One region of the Massilia sp. NBRC 108631 genome, then DNA from elsewhere that is predicted to be linked to it. Evidence: predicted binding sites of a transcription regulator. Region 1 holds the regulator's gene; each other region holds the start of a gene.
The links. The regulator sigma-54, encoded in region 1, starts transcription at its own class of promoters, with help from an activator protein. The targets are predictions, from matches to a motif close to TGGCANGNAANCTGCTTT.
Positions count from the first base shown of each region.

Region 2: the regulator sigma-54 is predicted to act here: its motif matches at 1,212-1,229, upstream of AC6H42_RS01840 (PEP-CTERM sorting domain-containing protein).
Region 3: the regulator sigma-54 is predicted to act here: its motif matches at 1,205-1,222, upstream of AC6H42_RS04790 (pilin).

Region 1 is NZ_BAAKJE010000245.1:12,031-14,294, reverse strand. Features, by position in the region: gene lptB (LPS export ABC transporter ATP-binding protein) at 1-93, shown strand, start outside; gene AC6H42_RS26265 (RNA polymerase factor sigma-54) at 101-1,591, shown strand; gene hpf (ribosome hibernation-promoting factor, HPF/YfiA family) at 1,659-2,015, shown strand; gene AC6H42_RS26255 (enoyl-CoA hydratase/isomerase family protein) at 2,109-2,264, shown strand, end outside.
Region 2 is NZ_BAAKJE010000019.1:46,861-49,124, forward strand. Features, by position in the region: gene AC6H42_RS01835 (FAD-binding oxidoreductase) at 1-238, shown strand, start outside; gene AC6H42_RS01840 (PEP-CTERM sorting domain-containing protein) at 235-1,182, opposite strand; gene prsT (XrtA/PEP-CTERM system TPR-repeat protein PrsT) at 1,398-2,264, opposite strand, start outside.
Region 3 is NZ_BAAKJE010000047.1:22,689-24,952, reverse strand. Features, by position in the region: gene sucD (succinate--CoA ligase subunit alpha) at 1-318, shown strand, start outside; gene AC6H42_RS04795 (FHA domain-containing protein) at 386-1,090, shown strand; gene AC6H42_RS04790 (pilin) at 1,273-1,770, shown strand; gene AC6H42_RS04785 (flagellar brake protein) at 1,855-2,264, opposite strand, start outside.

The DNA.
Region 1 (2,264 bases):
CAGGGCAGCGTGCTGGCGTCCGGCCGTCCGGACGATATCATCGCCGACGAATCGGTGCGGCGCGTCTACCTCGGCGAACACTTCCGCATGTAAGCCCGCCATGAAACAGTCACTGCAACTCCGCACCTCTCAGCACCTGGCGCTGACGCCGCAACTGCAGCAGTCGATTCGACTGCTGCAGCTGTCCACGCTGGAGCTGCACCAGGAACTGGAGCAGTTGCTCGGCGAGAACCCCTTGCTGGAACGGCTGGACGACCCGCTGGACCGCTCGCTGCGGCTGCTGGGCGACGGCGCCATCAACCCGACCCAGTCCACCGGCGCGGACGCCTCGCCGGCCGAAGTGGGCGCACCGGCGCAGGACAGCGCACCGGCCGGCGAGGGCGATCCCTTCGAGGGCGCCAGCGGCGACGGCGACAGCGCCAGCGGCGCCGAGGCCGATACCGACTGGAGCGACGCCGGCCGCAGCAAGGCGCCGGACGACGAGGACTCGCGCCCGCAGCTCGAAGCGAGCCACTGCACCCTGCGCGAGCACCTGATGGAGCAGATGCGCGTGACCGTGCAGCAGCCGCGCGACCGCGTGCTGATGGAACTGATCATCGATGCGCTGGACGAAAACGGCTACCTCGAAGAGCCGCTGGAGGAAATCCATGCGCGCCTGCCGGAAGAGGCGGACGTGGAGCTCGAGGAACTGCAGACGGCGCTCACGCTGCTGCAAAGTTTCGACCCTATCGGCGTGGGCGCGCGCAGCGCGTCCGAGTGCCTGGCGCTGCAGATCAAGCGCATGCCCGGGGTGCCGCTGGTGACGCGCCGCATGGCCATCTGCATCGTGGAAAAGCACCTGGCCTGGTTCGCGCAGCGCGAATTCAACAAGCTGAAAAAAGCCCTCGACTGCGACGACGAAGACCTGCGCGAAGCGCAGGCGGTGATCCGCCAGTGCAATCCGCATCCGGGCGCCGAGTTCGCCTCCGACGTATCCGACTACGTGGTGCCGGACGTGATCGTGAAGAAGGCGCGCAACGGCTGGCAGGTCACGTTGAACAACGACGTGATGCCGCGCCTGCGCGTGAACGCGCTGTACGCCAACATGCTCAAGCAGGGCAAGGGCGAGTCGGCCATGGGCGCGCAGCTGCAGGAAGCCAAGTGGCTGATCAAGAATATGCGCCAGCGTTTCGACACCATTTTGCGCGTGGCGCAGGCGATAGTAGAAAGACAAAAGAACTTTTTCAGCCATGGCGCCGTTGCCATGAGACCCCTTGTGTTGCGTGAAATTGCTGATACACTGGGACTACACGAGAGCACTATTTCTCGCGTAACAACTCAGAAATACATGCTGACTCCGCATGGGATGTTTGAGTTGAAATATTTCTTTGGCAGTCACGTCGCCACCGAAGCAGGAGGAGAAGCATCCTCGACGGCGATACGGGCGCTGATTGTGCAATTGACAGGAGCTGAAGACCCGAAAAATCCTTTATCCGACAGTAAGATTGCGGACATGCTGGGTGAACAGGGCATGGTAATTGCGCGACGGACTGTTGCCAAATATCGCGAAGCCTTGAAAATCCCTCCGGTAAGTCTGCGTAAAGCTTTGTAGTTTTACTTGGGTTCCCCTGCGCGCCAAAAACACCAAAGCGTACGAACCCTTATCTTTAGGAGTGTGTATGAATCTCACCATCAGTGGACATCATCTCGAAGTGACCCCCGCCATCCGTGAATACGTGCAGAACAAGCTGGAACGGGTCAAGCGCCATTTCGATCAAGTTATTGATATTGCTGTCATCCTGACTGTAGATAACCTCACCGAGAAAGACAAAAGGCAGAAGGCCGAGATCAACCTGCGAATGTCCGGCAAGACTGTGTACGTGGAAAGCCTGTCGCAAGACCTGTATGCTGCCATCGATACGCTGATCGACAAACTGGACCGCCAAGTGATGAAGTACAAAGCCAAGGTGCAGGAGCATGGCCACGACGCCATCAAGCACCTCCCGGACACGTACGAACCTGCCCCGACCGCATAACGGGTCACCGGCACTCCCAACAAAGGGCGCATCTGGCGCCCTTTTTTGCGGCCGCGCTAAAATGGGGCTCTAACAATTCCAGAGACATCCAGCATGAGCGAGCACGTCCTTACCCAGGTTGCCAACGGCACCGGCTTCATCACCCTCGACCGCCCCAAGGCGCTCAATTCCCTGTCCCTCGATATGGTGCGCAGCCTGACCGCCGTGCTGCTGGACTGGCGCGGCGACAGCAGCGTCGCCGCCGTGGTG
Region 2 (2,264 bases), on a different contig from region 1:
GACGGTGGCCTACGACAAGGACGACGCGGACGAGGCAGCCCGCGCGATGCAGTGCTACCGCCAGCTGTTCGACGCCGTCATGCAGGCCGGCTACGTGCCGTACCGGGTGGGCCTGCAGTCGATGGCCGACCTCGATGGCGGCGGCGACAGCTACTGGCGCACCGTAGCGCGCATCAAGGCTGCGCTGGATCCGCAAGGCATCATCGCGCCCGGGCGCTACCAGCCGGGGCCAGGCTAGGGCGCGCATGGCCCGCCGCGCCGGCGGCGCATGGCCAGGCCCAGCAAGCCCACGGCGATCAGCGCCAGCATGCCCGGCTCGGGCAGCGCGACCTGCGCGACGACCGGATTGGCAATCCGGGTGCTCCAGCCGTTCTGCGCCACGATGGAGCCGGCCAGTGTGCGTGTCAAGGTGTTGATGCCGAAGAAATCGGCGCCGCCTGCGTTGCTGCCGCTGCGGAAGTACAGGCAGCCGGGGCCGGACACGCAGTCGGCCAGATAGGCGCCGGTGCCGTAGGCCGGGATAGGCATGCCGTCGAATTCCTGGAACAGCGTGGTCGAGTAGGGATTGAAGCCGGGGTCGCTCATGCCGGCCACCGGGCCGTTGACCAGTCCAGGCGCGAATACCCAGCTCATCAGCAGCTCGCCGTCGGTGATGCCCTGGAGCTTGCCGAAGCCCTGGCGGTCGCTGGCCTTGACGCCGCCCAAGCCGAAGCCGGGGTTGGTGCCGCCGATTTGCTGGTCGAGGTAGAAGTCCAGGTGGATCAGCCCGTCGCAGCCGAAGGCGGCGTTGGTGCAGCCCACGCTGTAGGTACGCTTGCCGAGGCCGCCGGTCGCGGGCGCGCTGCTGGCGTCGCCCATGCCATACATCATGAAGGAAATGCTCTGGTTATTCTGGCTTTGATGCCAAAAGCTGTCGGATGGGTTGTCCAGTCCGGTGATCGACGTCAGATAGCCGGCCGCGAACCCTGACTCCCGCAGTACGCCGGCCGTGGCGGGCTGGTGGTCGGCACTGGCGGCCTGGTAGCCGCTGTACCTGATCTCCACCGCGCCGGATTTGGTCAGTGCGAAGGGAGCGAGCGGCGCCGCCGCGGCCAGCGGCGCCAGGACGGCGGACAGACAGCACAGCGCGTTGCGTATAACGGCCAAGCTAAGCATGATGAACTCCTGTGGTTGGTGGCTCATGGACTCTCATGTAACTACTTGGCAGTTACTTAGCAATATGCGCGCCAACGGTGCGCCGCGCTGCAGGGCGCCCGTGCTACATGGGTCCGCGCATGCTTTCCTGTAACTGCGGCGCGTGCGTGTAAGCAAAAGCGACGCAGCTGCGGCCGGAAGGCATCGCGGCCGGCGCTGTCCGGTTCGCCTGCGTTCGGACCGCGGTTCGCCTGCCGTTGCGCCTACAGCAGCGGCAGCAAGGCCCGCACCTCGCTGTGCCGCGCGAAGGATTTGTCCGCCAGCAGGCGCTCGAACTGGCGCCGCGCGGCCGGCTTGTCGCCGCTTTTCATCAGCGCGGTGGCATAGTGGAAGCGGATCTCGGTGGCGTGCGGCGCCGCATCGCTGGCCAGCTTGAGCAGTGGCAGGGCACGTTCCGGCTGGCCTTGCTCCAGCAGCACCCAGCCCAGTGTATCGCTGACGGCGGGGTTGGCGGCCGCCAGCTTGTGCGCGCGTTCGGCGAAGGCGAGTGCGCGCTTGTCCTTCAGTTGCTGCAGCGACCATGCCAGGTCGTTTAGCGCCATCACGTTGCCGGCGTCGGCCTCGACGATCTTTTCGTACTGCGCCGCCGCGCCCGCGTAATCCTGCGCGTTCATCAGCGCGCTGGCCAGGTAAATGCGCGCCGCCGCGTCGCGCGGATGTTCCTTCAGCCACTGCAGCATGCGCGCGGTGGCATCCTGCCTGCGTCCCAGCGCCTCGAGCGCGCGGTGGACGGCGATCACCGTGGGGCCGCTGGGCTGCAGCGTATATGCCTGCTCATAGAGTTTGAGCGCGGGCGCAGCCCGGCCTTGCGCCATCAGGATATCGCCTTCCAGCTTGTAGCCCTGCGGCAGTTTCGGACTGCGCTTCTGGGCTTGCTGGGCGATGCCGAAGGCTTCCGTCCAGGCCGCCTGTTCCACCAGCAGGCGCACCGTCGTCAGCTGCGCCAGTCCATTGTCCGGCTGCAGCGCCAGCGCCTTGCGCGACGCGGTCAGCGCCTCGGGCAACTGGCGCAGCGCCATATTGGCGCCGGCAATCTGCATCTGCACCATGGCCGAATCCGGCTGCAGCAC
Region 3 (2,264 bases), on a different contig from region 1:
AACGGTCTGAAGCACATCGACATCATGAAGGCCTTCAACGACGATCCGGATACCGACGCGGTCATCATGATCGGCGAAATCGGCGGTCCGGACGAAGCCAATGCTGCATATTGGATCAAGGACAACATGAAGAAGCCGGTAGTGGGCTTCATCGCCGGTGTCACCGCTCCTCCGGGCAAGCGCATGGGCCACGCCGGCGCGCTGATCTCCGGCGGCGCAGACACCGCGCAAGCCAAGCTGGAAATCATGGAAGCCTGCGGCATCACCGTCACCAAGAACCCGTCCGAAATGGCGCGTCTGCTGAAGGCAATGCTGTAATTCACTGTTTTAGTGAATAATAACGGGGAGCTTAGGCTCCCCGTTTTTTATTGCCTGGAGATTTTGCTTGGGGAAGATCATCATTTCGCGCGACGGCGTGGTGGAACAGGAAGTCCCGCTGAGCCGGGAACGGATGAGCATCGGCCGCCGCAGCCGCAACGACATCGTGCTGAGCCATCCGGCCGTCAGCGGCGAGCACGCCGTCATCACCACCATCCTCGACGAATCCTTCCTGGAAGACCTGCGCAGCACCAATGGCACCTTCGTCAACGGCCAGCGCGTGGGCAAGCACTTCCTGCAGCACCAGGACACCATCAAGATCGCCAGATACCGGATCGAATACCTGGCCGACGGCGTGCGCCCGGTTCCCGCACCGATGGGCGAGAGCGTCACCATCCCGGTCGCCCCTCCATACCGCCCGGGCTCCGCTCCGGCGGCCGCAAACGCGTCCACGCCCGCCGCCGCTGCGGCGCCTGCCGCGCTGTCCGCAGCATTACCCCCTGCCGCGCTTGGCCGCATTGAAGTGCTGAACGGCGCCAACGCGGGCAAGCAACTGGCGCTGACCAAACCGCTGACCACGCTGGGCCGGCCCGGCGTGCAGGTGATTGTCGTCTCGCGCGCGGCGGACGGCTATTCCGTGGTGCAAGCCGACGGCGACGCCATCGCCACCCTGAACGGCGCCGCCCTTGGCAGGCAGCCCCAACGCCTGCAAAACGGCGACGTGCTTGACCTGAGCGGCACGCAGATGGCATTCAAACAAGATTTAGCCTGACAAAAATCGTCAACTGCCAAACTTCGGCAGCCCGGCTGACAAAAATCGTCAGCCAGACGGGGCCGAAGTGACGAAAATTGGCGCAGATTACATGCAAAAGGCCGGTTTAGGACCTGGCACACCAATTGCTCTAACTCAAGTGTGGCACCAAACAACCAGTTCACCCCTTGAGGAGCAGCAAAATGAAATCCATGAAAATGATGAAGAAACAAGCCCAAGCCGGTTTCACCCTGATCGAACTGATGATCGTCGTGGCAATTATCGGTATCCTGGCAGCAGTGGCAATTCCTGCGTACAGCGACTACACCATCAAAGCCAAGGTCGGTAATGCACTGGGTTCGGTCAACTCCATCAAGACTGCGGTTGGTCTGTGCTCGCAAGAAGCCGGTGGCTCGTTCGACACCTGCGATACCGGCTCCGGCGGCGTTCCTGTTTTCACCCCAACTAAAGAAGTCGCCGGCGTAACCGTCACGAACGGTACCATTGTCTTGACCATGGGTACTGGCATCGGCACTGGTGTGGATGGTCTGCTCATTACCATGGCACCTACGCTGAACGGCTCGACGATTTCTTGGGATAACACGACCACGGTGACTCAACCTGCCGCACTGGCCGCCATTACGAAGAATAACGTTACCGCGGCAGCAGCCCCAGCCCCAGCCCCAGCGCCAGCCCCATAAGCTAACACCCCATCACCGCAGACGGCGCTCCGGCGCCGGCGCGAAAAAAAACCTGGCCTCGGCCAGGTTTTTTTGCTTTTATGCCTACACAATCTTCTGCCGGTCGGCGATCAGCGCTTCGTAGGTGAGGTTCTGCAGCAAGGTGTAATGCGTCGGGTCGAGATTCACGAACTGCACGCCATAGGTGAACACCTCCGGCTTGTCGCCCGCCGCAGGCTTGATCACGTTGATATTGCGGATGCTCGCGTGCGTGTTGACCAGCACCTGCCGGTTGCCCGGCTGCGCAATCAGCGTGAACGACAGTCCCACCATCGCATCATCCGATTCCAGTTGCCGCTTCGATTCGATCAGCGCCCCCGACACGCTCAGGTTCACCAGGAACACCGACACGCTGCCGCTGGTCTCGCAGCTCAGCTGCGCCGGAATATCCACCTTCACCCGCATCGCCGTGCGCAAGCTGGTACCCTGGATCTTCTCGGGGAAGGACAGGTGGG